DNA from 4 places in the Vreelandella sp. 162(4c) genome. Region 3 is predicted to be linked to each of the others. Evidence: predicted binding sites of a transcription regulator. Region 3 holds the regulator's gene; each other region holds the start of a gene.

Region 1 (4,318 bases), 2.6 Mb from region 3:
AGTGAAACCGAACGCTTTGGGGAACCAATAGGTAAGCCCCGCCATCATGCCGAACACCACGCCGCCGATAATAACGTTGTGGAAGTGCGCAATAACGAACAGGCTGTTATGCAACACAAAGTTAGCCGCGGGCACCGCCAGCATAACGCCGGTCATACCGCCTAGGGTAAAGGTGATAATAAAGCCCAGCGTCCATAGCACCGGCGAAGTGAGTTCCAGGCTGCCGCGGAACATGGTGAACAGCCAGTTGAACACTTTCACCCCGGTAGGAATGGCGATGATCATTGTCATAATGCCGAAGAAGGCGTTGACGTTGGCGCCCGCCCCCATGGTGAAAAAGTGGTGCAACCAAACCACAAACGAGAGCAAGGTGATCGAAATGGTCGCCCACACCATGGTGGCGTAGCCGAACAGCCGCTTACGGGCAAAGGTCGCAATCACTTCAGAGAACACGCCGAAGGCTGGCAGAATCAGGATATAAACTTCCGGGTGGCCCCAGGCCCAGATGAGATTGACGTACATCATCATGTTGCCGCCAAAATCATTGGTAAAGAAGTGCATACCCAAATAGCGATCCAGCGTTAGCAGCGCGATGGTCGCGGTCAAAATTGGGAAAGAAGCAATGATCAGCACGTTGGCGCACAGCGAGGTCCAGGTGAAGATCGGCATGCGGAACATCGTCATGCCTTTGGTGCGCATTTTAATGATGGTCACGAAAAAGTTAATACCGGTCAGCGTGGTGCCTATACCGGATATCTGCAACGCCCATATCCAGTAGTCGACCCCCACCCCGGGACTAAACTCGATCCCCGATAACGGCGCGTAAGCGAGCCAGCCGGTTTTGGCGAATTCGCCCACCACCAGCGAGATATTGACCAGTATCGCGGAGACCGCAAACAGCCAAAAGCTTAAGTTATTCAGGAAAGGGAAAGCAACGTCGCGGGCACCAATTTGCAGCGGCACCACCAGGTTCATCAAGCCGATGACCATGGGCATGGCGACAAAGAAGATCATAATCACGCCGTGGGCGGTAAAGATCTGGTCGTAGTGTTCGGGGGGTAAATAGCCCGCTGCATCCCCGGCGGCCATCGCCAGCTGGGTGCGCATCATTATCGCATCCGAGAAGCCGCGCAGCAGCATCACCAGAGCGACGATGAAATACATAATGCCGAGCTTTTTATGGTCAACGGAGGTAAACCACTCGTTCCACAGCCAGCCCCACTTACGGTAATAGGTGATTAAACCAAACAGTGCGATCCCACCAATGGCCATAAAGGCCGCGACGACCATGATGATCGGCTCGTGGTAGGGAATTGACTCTAACGTGAGTTTTCCAAACACGGCTTAACCTCCCACTTCTACGCTAGAGGAGTGGCTGCGCATGGCATTATCCTGACTAGCATGGTTGTTAGTGACATGACCTGATTCGGCCGCGTGATCGGCAGTCTTCTCATTTTCGCCATCGTGGGAGTCAGCATGATCGCCGCCCATCTGATGCTCGCCGCCGGTATGGAAGCTTCGTAAGATGCTTTCATACAGCGATGGTGAGATGGCTGAGAAGTACTCAACCGGATTCGATTCGCTAGGTTCCGCCAACGCTTCATAACCTTCTGGGTAGGTCAGCGTTTGTGGAGCAGCGCGTACCGTTTCCACCCAGGCGTCAAAATCCTCGGGGTTGGTCACCTTGGCTTCAAAGGTCATGCCAGAGAAGCCCGCGCCACTGTAGTTGGTGGAACGACCAGGGTAGCTACCAATTTCATCGGCGATGAGATGGACATCGTTATCCATGCCCGCCATGGCATAAATCTGGCTGCCAAGATGGGGGATAAAGAAAGCGTTCATCACTGAGCCTGAGCTGACCCTAAAGCGCACCGGTGTATCTACCGGAAAGGCCACTTCGTTAACACTGGCAATACCCTGCTCGGGGTAGATAAACAGCCACTTCCAATCAAGCGCCACCGCCTGTATTTCGATCGGCGCCACATCGCTTTCCAGCGGTTTGTGGGGATCAAGGCTATGGGAGGTCTTCCAGGTCAACAGGGCGAGCACCGCGATAATCGCACAGGGCACGATCCACACCACCGCTTCAATCACGTTGGAGTGCGCCCAATCAGGCGTGTATTTAGCCAGGCTATTACTACGCCGGTAACGCCAGCCAAACAGCAGCGTCATGACAATCACAGGAATAACTACAATCAACATTAGGCCAAAGGCGGTCAGAATCAGTGTGCGCTGCTCAGCGCCAATCTGGCCTTTTGGGTCTAGCAGCGCTGAACTACAGCCTGCTAGAAACAGACACAGCGCAAGGAGCACTAGAGTGCCTCGCCTGCGCCAAAGTGAGCGTCGTTGCATGGTGTGATCTCGTCAGAGGTTGTTTAAAACACTAGCTAGCCATGTCGCCCTTCTACATAGCAGGCTAACTACCACCCCATACTCTTCCCAAAACATGCTCTGCATGGCGCTCTTGAAAACGTGCTAGGAAAACGCTCTCAAGGACAGTGCACACGTGACGCTGGGCGCCATTGCTCCGGGAAAAATATGCGTCGCCGGATGGGAATTGGCGACGAGCCTCGCTGGCCTAAGCACTAAAGGCTTAAGCAGTTAAGACTAAAGTATTTTCTATTGATCGAGATCATGAAAGAAGTGGCGCATTGCCGCACCCAAGGTATTGACTGGGATGAGCAAGGGGGAAATCGCTTACGCCACTGTGACGGTGGGAACCACTATCTCAGGTACAACGCGGCCATTTTTTTTAAGCAACTGCGGGGCGCCCTCTTCGTCGGTAACCACCACATCAAAATCGTCCAGAGCAGCGAAATAGGCCGGGCGAACTACGCTGAACTTACTGGCATCTACCACCAACAGGCGCTGCATAGCGGTGGCAATGGCAGCCTGTTTAGGCGCCACTTCGTGAAAGTGAAAGCAGCTAACACCACGCTCTAAATCCACCCCTGCAGCGGAGATCAGCGCCTTATTAATGCCTAACCGCTCGATAGCAGCAGTCATATTGTCGCTACCGAATGACTGCGAGGTGGCATAAAACAGCCCGCCCAGTAGCACCAAGCGCACGTTGGGCAGGGCGGCAACGGCATTGGCAACATTAAGCGCATAGGTCACTACCGTCAGCTCTCGGAAATGACTTAACTGGCTCAGCAGCGGCATTAGCGTTGAGCCGCAGTCGATAAACAGCGTATCGCCCTCTTCTATGTAGGCTAACGCCCGCTGACAAAGCCGATACTTGGCCTGGTAGTGGCTAGCCTGCTGTTCGGTCAAGTCATAAATAGGCGTTACGCCAGGGTAGTTTGCCATCACTAGGCGTCCACCCAGCAGGCTAATGGCAGTATCCTGAGTCGTCAGATCGCGACGGATGGTCATTTCGGAAACATCGCATAGCTCTGCGGCATCGCGCAGATGAAGAGTACCGCCACTGGCAAGCGCTTCCTGAAGCTTGGCAAGGCGCAGCGCACTACGGCCATTCATGGTGGGCATCTCCTGGCAAACCCCTCTTGTTGTGATTTTCGCAACGAGAGCATCGGTGTTGCGTCCATTTTCATTTCTATGCTGAGCGAGCGGCGGCGTAATTTCCACTGCTACGACGGCTATTGGTGCTATTAGTGCCTCAATGAGAGCCATATGACATTTAAATAGCGTTGATGTGACAACTCTTGCAAATCAACGTTAGAAAAATAACACTAAATGTTATAATTTTAACATTAACGCCAGCCCGCACGACTACAACCTCGGATAGCCACACCCAAGTGGCTCCGCGACAACCAATGTTGAGGCTCTCATGACTGCTCGTACACACTCTCGCCCCCCTTCGTCTAAGATCGCGCTTGGCGCTGGCGTATTAGGGGCCATACTCACTACGCCGCTAATGGCAGACGAGGCTGCTCAGTCGCATCCTCTAGATCGACTGTGGTCATTCGCCAACGTTTCGGTTAACTACCTGGACTGGTCAAACGGCACCGAGGCGCGCACCGCTTCCAACGCGGCGAAAAGCGACTTTATGTTTCTCGAAATCGAAGGCGGCGCTGGCTTTAGCTGGGGCGAGTTCTACGGCTTCTTTGATTTCGAGAACCCCACCAACGACCAGTTCGATGAGTCCAGCGGTGGTAAAGACAACTTCCGCACCGCGGGTAAAGTGACCTCACACATTTACCTGGGTGACAGCTCGCTGTCGATTTACGCCCACCTGTATGACTTCCGTGATTACGGTTATGACAGCCGCGAGCAGGATCAGATTCTTGGTTTGGGTTACCGCACTACCTTCGACAATGGCCTGTGGTTCAAGCCCTTTATCGGTGCTGCGCGGGTA
Region 2 (4,318 bases), 1.6 Mb from region 3:
TCACTCCACTCCTTCTCTACAGCCCCATGCCATCTCGCTACTGCGTATTGCACTAGGAGTAATGGCCCTCGCTCACGGTTTGCTCAAGGTATTTGTGTTTACCCTGCCGGGCACCGTCGGCTATTTTGAATCACTGGGTTTACCTGGATTTCTGGCCTACTTGACCATTGCTGCCGAAGTCGGCGGCGGCATCGCCTTGCTGCTTGGCGTATATACCCGCTGGGTGAGCCTGGCGCTGGTGCCAGTGCTGCTTGGCGCTGCGTGGGTGCATCTTGGCAACGGCTGGATGTTTTCAAATGCCGGCGGCGGTTGGGAATTCCCGGTGTTCTGGGCGCTGGCGTTAATCGTGCAAGCGGGCCTGGGCAGCGGCCCCTGGGTGTTAAGCCGCCGCTTCGCCTAACACCTAACACCTAACACCTAACACCTAACACCTAACACCTAACACCCAATCCTATCGCCAGCGCTTGCCTCACCGCCAGCGCTGGCAATGCTGCTGAGGAGACTCACCCATGTTACCTAGCCTGTTTATTTCCCATGGTTCGCCCATGCTGGCCCTCAATAAAACCCCGGCTCATGCCTTTCTACGTGAACTGGGCAGGCAGCTTGCGCCCAAGGCGGTGGTAGTGGTCTCAGCGCACTGGGAGAGCCTGGCGCTCAAGGTCAGCATCAGCGCCAAGCCAGAAACCATTCACGACTTTGGCGGCTTCCCACAGGCGCTTTTCGAGTGCCAGTATCCTGCCCCGGGTGAGCCGGAACTGGCTGAACGGCTGGCCGTGTTACTGGGCGCAGAGCGGGTAGAGCGCGGCCTGGATCACGGCGCCTGGGTGCCCCTTTCACTGATGTTTCCTGACGCCAATGTGCCGGTTGTCTCGCTGTCGCTTCCGGTGCGCTGGAGCAATGCGGAGCTGGCCACGCTGGGCGAGCGCCTATCGGCTCTGCGGGAAGAGGGGATTTTGGTGATCGGCTCGGGCAGCCTGACCCATAACCTGTATGAAATCATGCCCCAGGAGAGCCCTGTGCCCGCCTGGGTTGATGAATTTGCCACTTGGGTAAGCGAGCGCCTTATCGCCAATGATCGTGAAGCGCTGCTTAGCTGGGAGCGCGCACCCTATGCGCAGGAGAACCACCCGACCCCTGAACACTTTCAGCCATTGCTGGTGGCCATGGGGGCAGGAGGCGACGCAAAACAGCTGCACCACAGCGTAGAGCACGGTGTGCTTGCGATGGACGTTTATGCGTTTAGCTGATCGCTACCCCTAACGATTCAGGTTGTGCTGCTCTGGAAGGCTTGAGATCACGCATTAACAGCGCAAACTCAAGCTGTTCAGGGGTAATGCTGACCTTGGGAACGGGGATTCGCACGCGATGCCCAGAACCAGGTGCTGCGCTCTGCGCTTCACCTCGCAAGTTCTCGATATGCTCAAGCACGAAGCGGTGATTACCACCTGGCAGCATCAGCTCCATGCCATCCCCCACTTCAAAGCGATTTTTAACCTCGACTTCCAACCTGCCACGAGCCGGATCGAAACCCAACACTTCACCGACGAACTGTTGGTGAACGCCGATCGAGTTCCCCTGCTCATAGCTTTGGAACTCACCGTGCACATGGCGTTGATAGAAACCTTCGGTGTACCCTCTATTCGCCAGGTTCTCAAGTTCATCCATTAGCCGTTTGTTAAAGGGGCGCCCAGCGACGGCGTCATCAATGGCTTGTCGATAAACTTGCGCTGTACGCGCGACGTAGTAATGGGACTTGGTGCGTCCTTCAATCTTTAGTGACGCCACGCCCATTTGCGTCAGTCGAGCCACGTGCTGCACCGCGCGCAGATCCTTGGAGTTCATGATGTAGGTGCCGTGTTCATCTTCATGCACAGGCATCAGCTTGCCAGGGCGGGAAACGTCTTCAATCAGCGCCGAAAGCTCGTCTGGGCTGCCGGCCGCAGCGCTACCACTTCCTTGGGCGGCTATTAAGTCGCCCGTGTCATCGTGGGTTGCCGCTATGGTGTTGTATTTCCAGCGACACGCGTTGGTGCAGGTGCCTTGATTAGGGTCGCGATGATTGAAATAACCCGACAGCAGGCAACGCCCTGAATAGGCGATACACAGTGCGCCGTGAACAAAGGTTTCGATCTCTAAGCCTGGGCACTGTTCGCGTATTTCGCCGATCTCTTCCAGTGATAGCTCCCTAGACAAAATGATGCGGCTGATACCCTGCCGCTGCCAGAATTGGGCGGCAGCCCAGTTGACGACGTTCGATTGCACTGAGAGGTGGATAGGTTGATCCGGCCAGCGGTCACGAACCATCATAATCAAACCGGGATCCGACATAATCAGCGCATCGGGCCCTGCCTCGATCACCGGCGCCATATCCTGAAGGTAGGTTTTCAGTTTGCTGTTGTGAGGGGCAATGTTGGAGGCAACGTAAAACTGCTTGCCTCGGGCATGGGCATACTCGATACCACGATGTAAGTTATCAATTTTAAAATCGTTGTTGCGCACTCTGAGAGAATAGCGTGGCTGCCCTGCGTAGACCGCATCGGCCCCATAGGCAAAGGCGTAACGCATGTTCTTGAAGGTGCCCGCAGGGGAAAGTAGTTCGGGAGCTTGCTTCAGTCGTTCGGGGGCTTGCATAGACAGTCACCGTGATCAGGACGATGGCTCGCAGCGGACTGCGATGAAAGGCCAGGATTATAACCAGCCCAAATCCGCCGTTTTGGCAAGCTCACCGCTTCCGTGACCTAGATCAAAAAGTGGCGGTAGAGTGACGTCAGTTAAGCGGTAGGACGACGTTTAAGGGTTGTCCTACGGTCGTGATACGCCACCGCTAACCCGCTGCCCATTATCAAGGCGCTGCCTACCCAGACCCAGAGATCCGGCATTTCACCCCAGAACCACCAGCCCAGCAGTACCGCCCAGAGCATAGCGGTGTAATCAAACGGCGCGGCGATGGCCGCAGGAGCAAACCGAAAGGCCAAGGTGATGAAAGCGGTGGCCGCAACGCCCAATACTCCCGAGGCGAAAAAGCCTACCCAGTGCCACGGCTGGGGTGTCTGCCACACCCAGGGCAGCGTTAGCGCGGTCACCACCAGCGGCACACAGGTCATGTAAAACAGCATTGCCCAGAGGTGTTCGCGGGCGCCGTAGCGCCGGGCGGTAATCATCATCAGCGCATAGAATAGCGCCGCCCCCACCAATACCAGCGCGCCCATCTGAAACGCATCGCCGTTGGGCCGCACCACGATCAGCACCCCCGCAAACCCCACCAAGGATGCGATCAGCACCGGTGGATCAATGCGCTCACCCAACAATGGCACCGAAAGCAGGGTCACAAATAGCGGCGCCACAAAGGCAATCGCCGTGGCCTCCGCCAGGGGGAGCAGCGTTAGCCCCCATACGAAACAGACCATGGTGGCGGTATAAATCAATCCGCGCAGCAAATGGACGCCCGGCCGTTTCGTACGCAGCTTACGTAACCCACCGGCAAAATGGGCAAGCAGCGCAATCAGCGGTAGCGATACCAAGGCACGGAAGAAAATAATCTGCAGTGGCGAGTGCACTTCACCTAACCACTTGGAAACAGCGTCGCCTAGGGCGAGGAAAAGAACGCCCAAACACATGCAGAGTATGCCTTTCAGCGAGGTTGTCACCGCGATCTCCCTGTTCACTGGTCAATACAAAGTGCCAAAAAAGAAAAACCCCGCCAATTAGCCATTGGCGGGGTGATGACGGCCCACCCCCTTACAAGCTGGCGTTAACGACCATACAGTCCATACCTTGGGAGTGCAGCTCACGGCACGCTTGGCGAGCTCGCTGCTCGTCCAATGCCATTAGCCGGGCGCGATAAACCGGGTTTTGGCCCTCTACCGTGTCTACAGCAATGCGTCCGCCTAAAGTCTGAGCAATCCGCTGAGCCGCCTGCTGCGCCAATTGCCGTGCCTGGGCTTCACGACTGAAAGCACCCACTTGCACCCCCCAGCCGCCGCCCGTTTCATTGACAGAAGCCATCTTGCGTTCACGCTCAATGAACGCTTGAAGTGGGTCGGGCTGTGGATCGTCGCTTGCCGGCGTTGGGCGCTGAATGGTGACGATATCGGCTAGCTGTTCTTCAAGATCGACCACCGGCGTTGAGGGGGTAGAGTTGGCTGATGGTGACAACGTTGACGTTTCGACCACCGCCAGCAGGGGTTGGCGTGGCGCTGGCTGCTGTGGTGCCACCGGCTGAGCAGGGGGGGCAAAGGCCATAAATTCCCGCGAGAAGCTGGTGTCACCCATCCAGCTTTGCTGGTCGCGTAGGGACGCACGCAAGAAGCTACGATCC
Region 3 (4,318 bases):
TGGCAACTGTGGACGCTTTCGGTACACAACCTCTAATAGCATGACGTGGCTCAACATTTACCTCCTAACCACGGGTTAGGCTAGCGGCATTTCCTAACGTCGGAGCGCCCCTTCATGCCCGTTCATACCCCTGCTGCCTTGCCTCTTGCACCCGCTGCTGCCGCAGCCCCTATGCAGCCGGTGTGGGACGAAGCGTTACTGCGTCGCTACGACACCAACGGCCCACGCTACACCTCCTACCCCACGGCGCTGTCGTTTCACGACCAATTTACCCCTGGCGACCTGACCCAGGCATTGGAGCGTAGCAATGCCAGTAAGCGTCCGCTCTCTCTGTACGTTCATGTGCCCTTCTGCCGCAAGATCTGCTTCTACTGCGCGTGTAATAAAATCGCTACCAAAAACACTGCCCTTGCCGAGCCCTATATAGCCCGGCTTGACCGTGAAATGGTGCTGACCGCACGCCACTTGGATACATCACGACCGGTGGAGCAGTTGCATTGGGGCGGCGGCACGCCGACATTTCTCAGTTTGAACCAGATGGGCGACCTGATTGATCGACTGGATGCACGTTTTGGTCTTTCATCGTCTGCTGATCGCGATTACGCAATTGAAATAGATCCTCGCGAAGCGGATGTGTTTACGCTGCGCCATCTCGAATCCCTCGGCTTTAATCGCATCAGCCTGGGCGTGCAGGATTTAAGCCCGCTGGTGCAGAAAGCGATTAACCGTATTCAGCCTCGGGTACTTACCGAAACGCTGATGGAGGAGGCGCATCGCCTGGGCTTTCGCTCGCTCAATCTCGACCTAATTTATGGCTTGCCATTTCAGACTGAAAAGAGCTTTGCCAACACCCTACGCCAGGTGATCGAGCTCAACCCGGCGCGCCTTTCTGTGTTTAATTACGCGCATATGCCCGAGCGTTTTGCCCCGCAGCGGCGCATTAATGTCGATGACTTGCCAGGCGGAGAAGAGAAGCTAGCGATTCTGCGCACCACCATCGAAATGCTCACCGCAGCTGGCTATGTGCATATCGGTATGGATCACTTTGCCCGCCCTGACGATAGCCTGGCTATTGCCCAGCGCGAAGGCTCGCTGCAGCGCAACTTCCAGGGCTACTCCAGCCATGCTCAGTGCGACTTAATCGGGCTTGGCGTATCGGCGATTTCCCGTATTGATGACGTCTATGCGCAGAATCCTAGCGATCTGGCCCGCTACGAAGCGGCGCTGGATCAGGGGCAGCTTGCCACCGTGCGTGGCATACGCTTAAGTGATGACGACCTGATCCGCCGGGATGTGATTGAGCGGCTGATGTGCGATATGGGCATTGATCTGACCGCCGTTAGCCAGCGCTGGAACATTGATGCCCCCCGCTACTTTGCGCCTGCGCTTGAGCGCCTGCAAAGCGCCGAGCAAGATGGCCTGCTGGCACGCAGCGGCGACCAGCTTAACGCAACGCCAATGGGTCGACTGCTGATTCGCCATATAGCAATGGCGTTTGATACCCATCTTTCCGGGCAAACGGGACAACAGTATTCTAAGATTGTTTAATCACCTTATTGCAGGCATGCTAAAGCGACTATAATAAGTAAGGATTTTCTAATTGATAAGCGGGACCCTCTCAAGGAGCAAAGCATGTTGGAACCCATGAGCCGTCGGCGCTCGCTACTCCATGAAGCTCGCTGCCAAACCTGCAGTTTGAGCTCACTGTGCCTGCCACTTGCCCTTGAGCTGGACGACGTGGGGCAGTTTGACGCCATTATTCGTCGTCGCGCGCCGCTGAAAAAAGGCGAACCGCTGTTTCGTCAGGGCGACACCTTTACCAGCGTTTACGCAGTCCGTTCGGGCAGTTTGAAACAGATCACCGCCGAAGGTAACGGCAGCGAGCAGTTGACCAATTTCTACCTGCCCAGTGAATTGGTGGGGTTGGATGGCATTGACGAAGAGCATTACCCCGGTAGCGTTATCGCCCTGGAAACGACCACCGTCTGCGAGATTCCTTTTGACCGCCTGGACTTACTCTCGGAGGAGCTACCCGAACTGCGTGGCCAGCTTTATCGTAGCATGAGCAAAGAGTTGCGCGATGACCGGCGTATGATGCGGCTACTTTCGCGTAAAACCGCCGATCAGCGGCTGGCAAGTTTTTTGATTACCCTCTCGGATCGTTTTCGTCGCCGGGGCTACTCGCCTTACAGCTTTCGCCTCTCAATGCCCAGGGCTGATATCGGCAACTACCTGGGCTTAGCGGTGGAAACGGTCAGCCGCATACTAAGCCGCTTTCAGCAGCAGAGTGTGGTGGCGGTCTCCGGGCGAGAGGTCAACATTCTCGATATGCCGCGCTTGATTACCCTCGCCGAAGAGGAAGAGCAAACAGTTAGCTGACGTTAAAGGCTTGGATACGCCCCGCCAGTAGCTCTGCTTGCTTGGCCTCAAGGCCTTCAAAATCGAACAGGCTGCGGTCGGCCAACTGGGAAGGGGCAATGTTGGTGACAGCCTTGAACATGCTCTCCAGGCGGCCAGGAAACTTTTTGTCCCACTCGGCGAGCATCTCTTTGACCACCTGACGCTGCATATTAGGCTGTGAACCGCACAGGTTGCAGGGAATAATCGGAAACGCCATCAGCCGCGAAAACTCGGCGATATCAGCCTCTTTGCAGTAGGCCAACGGCCGAATAACGATATTCTTCCCATCATCGGATAGCAGCTTTGGCGGCATCGCTTTCAGGTTGCCGCCAAAGAACATATTGAGAAACAGTGTTTCGAGAATATCTTCCCGGTGATGGCCCAGGGCTATCTTATTGGCGCCAATCTCTTCGGCAAAGCCATACAACGAGCCGCGCCGCAGCCGTGAACAAAGCGCGCAGGTGGTTTTACCTTCCGGGGTTTTCTCTTTTACCACCGAGTAAGTATCGCGCTCGACAATGTGGTACTCCACGCCCTGCTTATCCAGATACGCAGGCAATACGTGCTCGGGAAAACCCGGCTGTTTTTGATCCAGATTGACCGCTACCAGCGAAAAATTGACCGGCGCATTGCGCTGCAAATTGCGCAAAATCTCCAGCATCGTGTAGCTGTCCTTTCCACCGGAGAGGCAGACCATTACGCGATCACCTTCATTGATCATTTGGTAATCAATGATCGCATTGCCCACTTCTCGGCGCAGACGCTTTTGCAGCTTGTTAAATTCACGCTTCTGCTTCGCATCAGCCAGCTCAGGCTGGTCGTGCTCAGCGTCAGCTGGGGTGGCTCCAACCGTATCAAGGTGAGCAGGATCAAAGTGATCAAGAGTTTGCATGGTATAAGCACTGCCGAGGGTAGAAGGCGTGAGAGAAAAAAGTAATAACTATTCTAACAACACTCACCGCCTGACCCAACTAATCAGACGTAGCCACACAAGATATCGCAATTGGAAGTGACTATTTTGACCGCTGCACCATACCTCGGTGCGAGGGCAGCTTGGAGCGAGGGTCTTTTGTCATGGATGACAAAAGTAGCGCCCAGGGAAGGGTTCACAGCGCCCTCGCGGAAAGCTGTCCTCGCCACAACGAAAGAGACTACTATGCCACCTGCGCCATAATACGCTGCAAGCGCATATACAGCAGTGCGCTGGCGGTGGCCTCTCCAAGCACACTCTGCATGCCCATGACGGGTACTTGCCAGCATGCCAACGCCTGGGCGAAGCTGCTGGGCGCTTCGACCTCCGGGTGCAAACGGCGCAGTTGGCGCTGATGCAGTTTTGCCACATCGACCTGGGCGTTGGGCAGGGCAAAATTCAGCCGCTTACTGAGTAGTGCATTCAATGCTCCAATGCGCTTCTCTAACTGCCAGCCAACGATGGGCCGATTGCCGATAAATTCTACTAGCGCGCTCAAGTTATCACTGTTTGGTGGCAGTATCTCCCCCGCCTCGCACAGCAAGTGATGACGGCGCAGCGTTGCGCTCGCGGGCTGCTTCGCGCTGCCAAGGGTGATCACAAAAGCGCGGCTGGTATGCACCTGCTGATGGCTTAGCACCACTGCCGCCACGCTGATCACAGGTGATGATTGCGTGGGCGTTGCGGTGCAGGCGAGCGCCACCAGCTCTTCGCCCATATAGGGCTGAAACAGCCAGGCATAGGGGGAGTCTGCACAACGACGCCGGTCACTTTCACGCCTTAACAAGGTGCGCAGCGAGCCGCTAAATAGCGTCACATGTCGATCTAACAGCCGCATTCCGCTCACGAATACTCCAAATGGTAACGGTGGGAAAGCCGCTGCTTAAAGTCTTTGACAATATGCATCGCTTCGCGCAGTAGGTCGCGCTCCAGGGAAGAGAGGTTCTG
Region 4 (4,318 bases), 1.8 Mb from region 3:
AGGCTGCACTCATCAGTCAGCCACTCAATCAACAACGCTTTACGAACGGCTTGGCGGTCAGGGCACTATCGACACGGTGGTCGAGAATCTCTTATACCGAATTGCGGATGATCCCGAAGTAGTGGTGTTTTTTGCTAACACCAATATCGATTTATTTGCTGAATCCCTGGCCAGCCAGCTATGCGATGTAAGCGATGGCCCCTGCCACTATGAAGGCCCGCCGATGGATCGTGCTCATCAACATATGGGGCTAACAGATGCACATTTTAATCGCTTGGTGGAACATCTCGATGCGGCTATGCAGGCGGAGGGTATTGCCCTTGGCGCACGTAATGAACTGCTGGGCAGACTCGCCCCTATGTACACAGACGTTATGCGTCTTCAGTAACCTGCCAACCGTCACGGCCCATCGCTTTTACCCGGTAGAGTGCTTTGTCGGCGGCTTCGTAAGCGTAGGGAAACGTTGCTTCATCGGCTACAAAACAGCTCCCGCCAACGCTTAACGTCACGCCTTTTTTATCCGGATGGGCAGAGTGGGCAAAACCAGCTTCCCGCAGCCCTTCAATTAGCTGACGGCAGTAACGCTTCAGCGTGTCGGTGTTCGGGCAGTGAAGTAGTGCCGCGAACTCATCGCCTCCCAAGCGGTAGAGCTGCGCTTCATCATTCAGCGTTTCACCAATCAATGTGGCCAATTGGCGCAAAAGGGTATCGCCTTGCGGATGCCCGTAGGCATCGTTGTACTGTTTAAAAAAGTCTATATCGACCAGAATCAGCCCCAGCGACTGGTGCTGCTGCACCAACACATCCTGATGCAAAGCGCTGCGATTACCGATCCCGGTGAGCGGGTCGCGCATGGCGCGTTTCATCCACTCGAAGGTCTCTTGAGTGGCACGATCAGTGCGTCTTAGCTGGCGCTCATGGAGCCACCAAAACGCCAATCCCATCACAAAGATCAATAAACTGGAGTAGGTCAGCACCTGACTATGCTGACGGGTGCTTTCGGAAAAATCGTTAATCGCTGCGCCCCGACGATCAAGCTGATCCATCTCAATATGGGTTAAGCATTGAATCGGTGCGAACAACGCCATCGCCGCAGCGATACGGTCAATGCCCCGCGCCGCGAGCAGCGCCACCAGCCGATCCAACTCCTTCAAACTAGGCTCAACGCAGGTATATTCACGCCGATAAATGTGCACATCGGCTAAGCCGTAGGCCAGGTCAATATCCAAGGCTGCGGCATCCCGCGCATCTTGCTCTGCCTGGTCACTCAATAGCTCGGATTGGGCATTTTGTAGGTAGACCCGTGCCCGAGTAGAAAGCTGCTGACCTGTAAGGCTCCCCGTCTGGCTGAAATAAGCCTGTATTTCGGGGTATACCCAGCGCGATTCATAAACAATCAACACCATAAGTGCCAAAAAGCTCATCAAGCTCAATGATAACCACGTAAAATAGCGGTGCTGGCGAGCTAAAGGCCGGGGACGAACTGTGGGCTGCGCGACGGGCCTAGTTTTGGATGTCACCACTTCGCCTCTATGCTACGAATCATCCAGATCCAGTCATTGAACTCACGCAGGTTTTCTACGTCGCGATCACCCTTGCCCTGATTATTGTAGTCACGCTCTACCAGCCGCACAGGGCCTCGCGTACGGATGGTGAGCGGATCGCCATCCTCAGAGCTAATCAGGTACCAGTTAGGGTCGTCCCACCCTTCTAAGGTAACCTCGTAGTCGTCCCAAGCGGTAAAGTGAAGCGCCGGGGGCACTTCGCCAAACTGTTCAATCAGAAAGGTGCGAAACTCGACGCCCTGCATCTCCACATCGCGCCCTTGATAGGGGTCATAGAGTGTAAACGTCGTATCAGACATGTCGTGCAAGTCACTTAAAGCGACCTTTTGAGTGACATCGCCGTTGATCATATTTACTGCCTGGGCAAAGGCAGTCGCGGGAAGTATTATGCCCACGACAATTAACGCGCACGCTAACCGATCACGTACACGACCCCACGGGCTGTGGTGTAAGGCAACTGCGTTCATGACAAAGCATCCTAGTGTAGTCATTGCTTCAATGGACTTTACCAGAGCACGCCTTGCATTGCTCATTAACGCACGCTATGCGATTGCAACTTTTCAGCACATTTCAGGCAAAAAAAAAGCCAGCCCATGGTGGGCTGGCAACAGGAGGTTTACTGCGATAGCAAACCCCCTCCCCTGACAAGGTTTACATGAGGTGGGAAAGCTACTTTTTACGCTCATCTTTACGTAGATGATCACGAATCACGAAGCCCACCCACCCCAGCATAAAAACGATCACTAACGCGACGGTCACTAAGCCGAAAATAACTGTGTCATCCCAATACATGGTGAATCCCCCCGCCGTGATGTATGCGTTCATACTAGCCACTCAACGGCAGAAGAATGCTGACCTAGATCAAGTTACGGACGGCGGGCGTAAGCGGTTAAACAGGAAATTGATACTGATCAATTTTTGGGCGTGATTAGCACTACAGCACCTTGCGGTCTTCGACTTTACTGTGTTCGGTACCTGGTGGTAACGGATGGCCTTTGGCTAATTCTGCACGGGTAGCTTCGCGTACGTCTAAAATGGTGACTTTATAGTTCAGCGTGCGCCCGGCCAGGGGGTGATTGGTATCGACGGTGACGCGGTCGCCATCGACTTTGAGTACCGTAACAATTTGCGGCCCGGCTTCGCCCTCAGTTTGAAAGCGGCTGCCCGGTTCCAACTCAGCGTTACCAAAAGAGCCACGGCTGACTTCTTGCACCAAATCTTCGTTACGCACACCGTAGGCATCCGCGGGCATTAGTTGAACGCTGAGCTCGGCACCAACGGTTTGACCTGCTAGTGCACTCTCCAACCCTGGCACGATATTGTCGTGGCCATGCAAATACTCTAGCGGCTTATTGCGCGCCTGGGAGTCATCCAATACCTGCTTGCTGCCATCGTTGAGCACGTCGCTGAGGACATAGTGCAAGGTAACTACCTGATGCGCCGTAATCGACATGGAAAACTCCTCTCCGGTAAGCTGTCGGTTTTGTGATAGAACTTCGCGATAGAACTTTGTGATAGCACTTTGCGATAAATACACTGCCTCAGTTTATCACTTGGCCGTTGCCAGCGTCTTTCCACCAGGAGTAGCGTTTAATGTTAAACCCCACCCCCCAGCGCACTTGGCTTGCTGCGCTGGCTATTTATTGTCGTGCCCCCGTTATTACCATGCTGTTTTTGGGTTTTTCTGCAGGCCTACCCTTTTTATTAGTGTTTTCAACACTCTCCGCCTGGCTGCGTAGCGACGGCGTGGAGGTAGCGGCAATTGGCTTTTTTGCCTGGATTGGCATGCTCTACTCGATCAAGTTTTTCTGGGCGCCGGTAGTAGACCGGTTAGCGCTCCCGATTTTGACCCGCGCCTTCGGCCAGCGCCGCGGTTGGATGCTGTTAGCCCAGGGGTTGATCGTTGCAGGGTTAGTGGGGCTGGCCGGTTTGAGCCCAGTGGGTAATCTCGGCTGGGTGGCCCTCTTTGCCCTGCTGGTGGCGTTTGGTTCAGCGACGCAAGATATCGCTATCGATGCCTATCGCATTGAGTCCGCCGATGACGATGTTCAGGCCGCCATGGCCTCGACCTATATTATTGGCTATCGCGGTGGCTTACTTGCCGCCGGTGCCGGCGCGCTGTATATCGCGGCCTCTGCCTCTTGGGATGCGGCCTACCTGAGCATGGCGGCGCTAATGGGCATTGGCGTTCTCACCGTGCTGCTGCGCCCTGAACCGAAGCGCGCTTCGCTTTCTATTCAACTTATCCATGAGCCTAAGGTACGGGCGTTTATTCGCGCCAGCCGCGGTAAGCCCAAACTGTTACGCCGCCTGGGTGCCTGGAGCATTGGTGCGCTGGTCTGTCCGTTTACCGACTTTTTTCGCCGCTATGGAGTGAAAGCGCTGTGGATTTTGGTGTTTATTGCCGTATTTAGAATCAGCGATTTGGCCATGGCCTCCATGGCCAACCCGCTGTATATCGACCTGGGCTTTTCGCTGGCAGAGATTGCTAACGTGACCAATATATTCGGCATTGCGATGAGCATTACCGGTGGAATTCTAGGCGGGCTATGCGTGGCGCGCTACGGCATTGGCCCGCTGCTGATCTTCGGCGCGGGGTTGGTGATGGTAACTAACCTGCTGTTTGCCGTGCTTGCCGTGGTGGGTAATCAGTTGCCCATGCTGGTGGTGACGATTATCGGCGATAACCTTGCCAATGGCTTAGCCAGTGCGGTGTTTATCGCCTTTCTTTCCAGTCTCACATCACGCGCCTA

Evidence for each region. The regulator FNR, encoded in region 3, switches genes on or off when oxygen is low (the NO sensors DNR and NnrR bind a similar motif). The targets are predictions, from matches to a motif close to TTGATNTANATCAA.
Region 1: the regulator FNR is predicted to act here: its motif matches at 2,623-2,636, upstream of cyoA (ubiquinol oxidase subunit II).
Region 2: the regulator FNR is predicted to act here: its motif matches at 2,734-2,747, upstream of trhP (prephenate-dependent tRNA uridine(34) hydroxylase TrhP).
Region 4: the regulator FNR is predicted to act here: its motif matches at 2,417-2,430, upstream of ccoM (cytochrome c oxidase subunit CcoM).

What each region holds. Positions count from the first base shown of each region.
Region 1 covers NZ_CM176981.1:1,248,145-1,252,462, forward strand. The annotation lists gene cyoB (cytochrome o ubiquinol oxidase subunit I) at 1-1,341, opposite strand, end outside; gene cyoA (ubiquinol oxidase subunit II) at 1,345-2,352, opposite strand; gene AC4EYZ_RS05695 (DeoR/GlpR family DNA-binding transcription regulator) at 2,698-3,480, opposite strand; gene AC4EYZ_RS05700 (outer membrane protein OmpK) at 3,791-4,318, shown strand, end outside.
Region 2 covers NZ_CM176981.1:2,311,704-2,316,021, forward strand. The annotation lists gene AC4EYZ_RS10560 (DoxX family protein) at 1-400, shown strand, start outside; gene AC4EYZ_RS10565 (DODA-type extradiol aromatic ring-opening family dioxygenase) at 510-1,247, shown strand; gene trhP (prephenate-dependent tRNA uridine(34) hydroxylase TrhP) at 1,240-2,631, opposite strand; gene AC4EYZ_RS10575 (DMT family transporter) at 2,772-3,647, opposite strand; gene AC4EYZ_RS10580 (SPOR domain-containing protein) at 3,739-4,318, opposite strand, start outside.
Region 3 covers NZ_CM176981.1:3,868,773-3,873,090, reverse strand. The annotation lists gene AC4EYZ_RS17715 (sulfite exporter TauE/SafE family protein) at 1-36, shown strand, start outside; gene hemN (oxygen-independent coproporphyrinogen III oxidase) at 115-1,548, shown strand; gene fnr (fumarate/nitrate reduction transcriptional regulator Fnr) at 1,633-2,379, shown strand; gene ttcA (tRNA 2-thiocytidine(32) synthetase TtcA) at 2,372-3,292, opposite strand; gene AC4EYZ_RS17695 (3'-5' exonuclease family protein) at 3,555-4,208, opposite strand; gene AC4EYZ_RS17690 (DUF294 nucleotidyltransferase-like domain-containing protein) at 4,214-4,318, opposite strand, start outside.
Region 4 covers NZ_CM176981.1:239,097-243,414, forward strand. The annotation lists gene AC4EYZ_RS01055 (group I truncated hemoglobin) at 1-388, shown strand, start outside; gene AC4EYZ_RS01060 (GGDEF domain-containing protein) at 372-1,424, opposite strand; gene AC4EYZ_RS01065 (hypothetical protein) at 1,517-2,032, opposite strand; gene ccoM (cytochrome c oxidase subunit CcoM) at 2,235-2,390, opposite strand; gene AC4EYZ_RS01075 (FKBP-type peptidyl-prolyl cis-trans isomerase) at 2,500-3,018, opposite strand; gene AC4EYZ_RS01080 (AmpG family muropeptide MFS transporter) at 3,159-4,318, shown strand, end outside.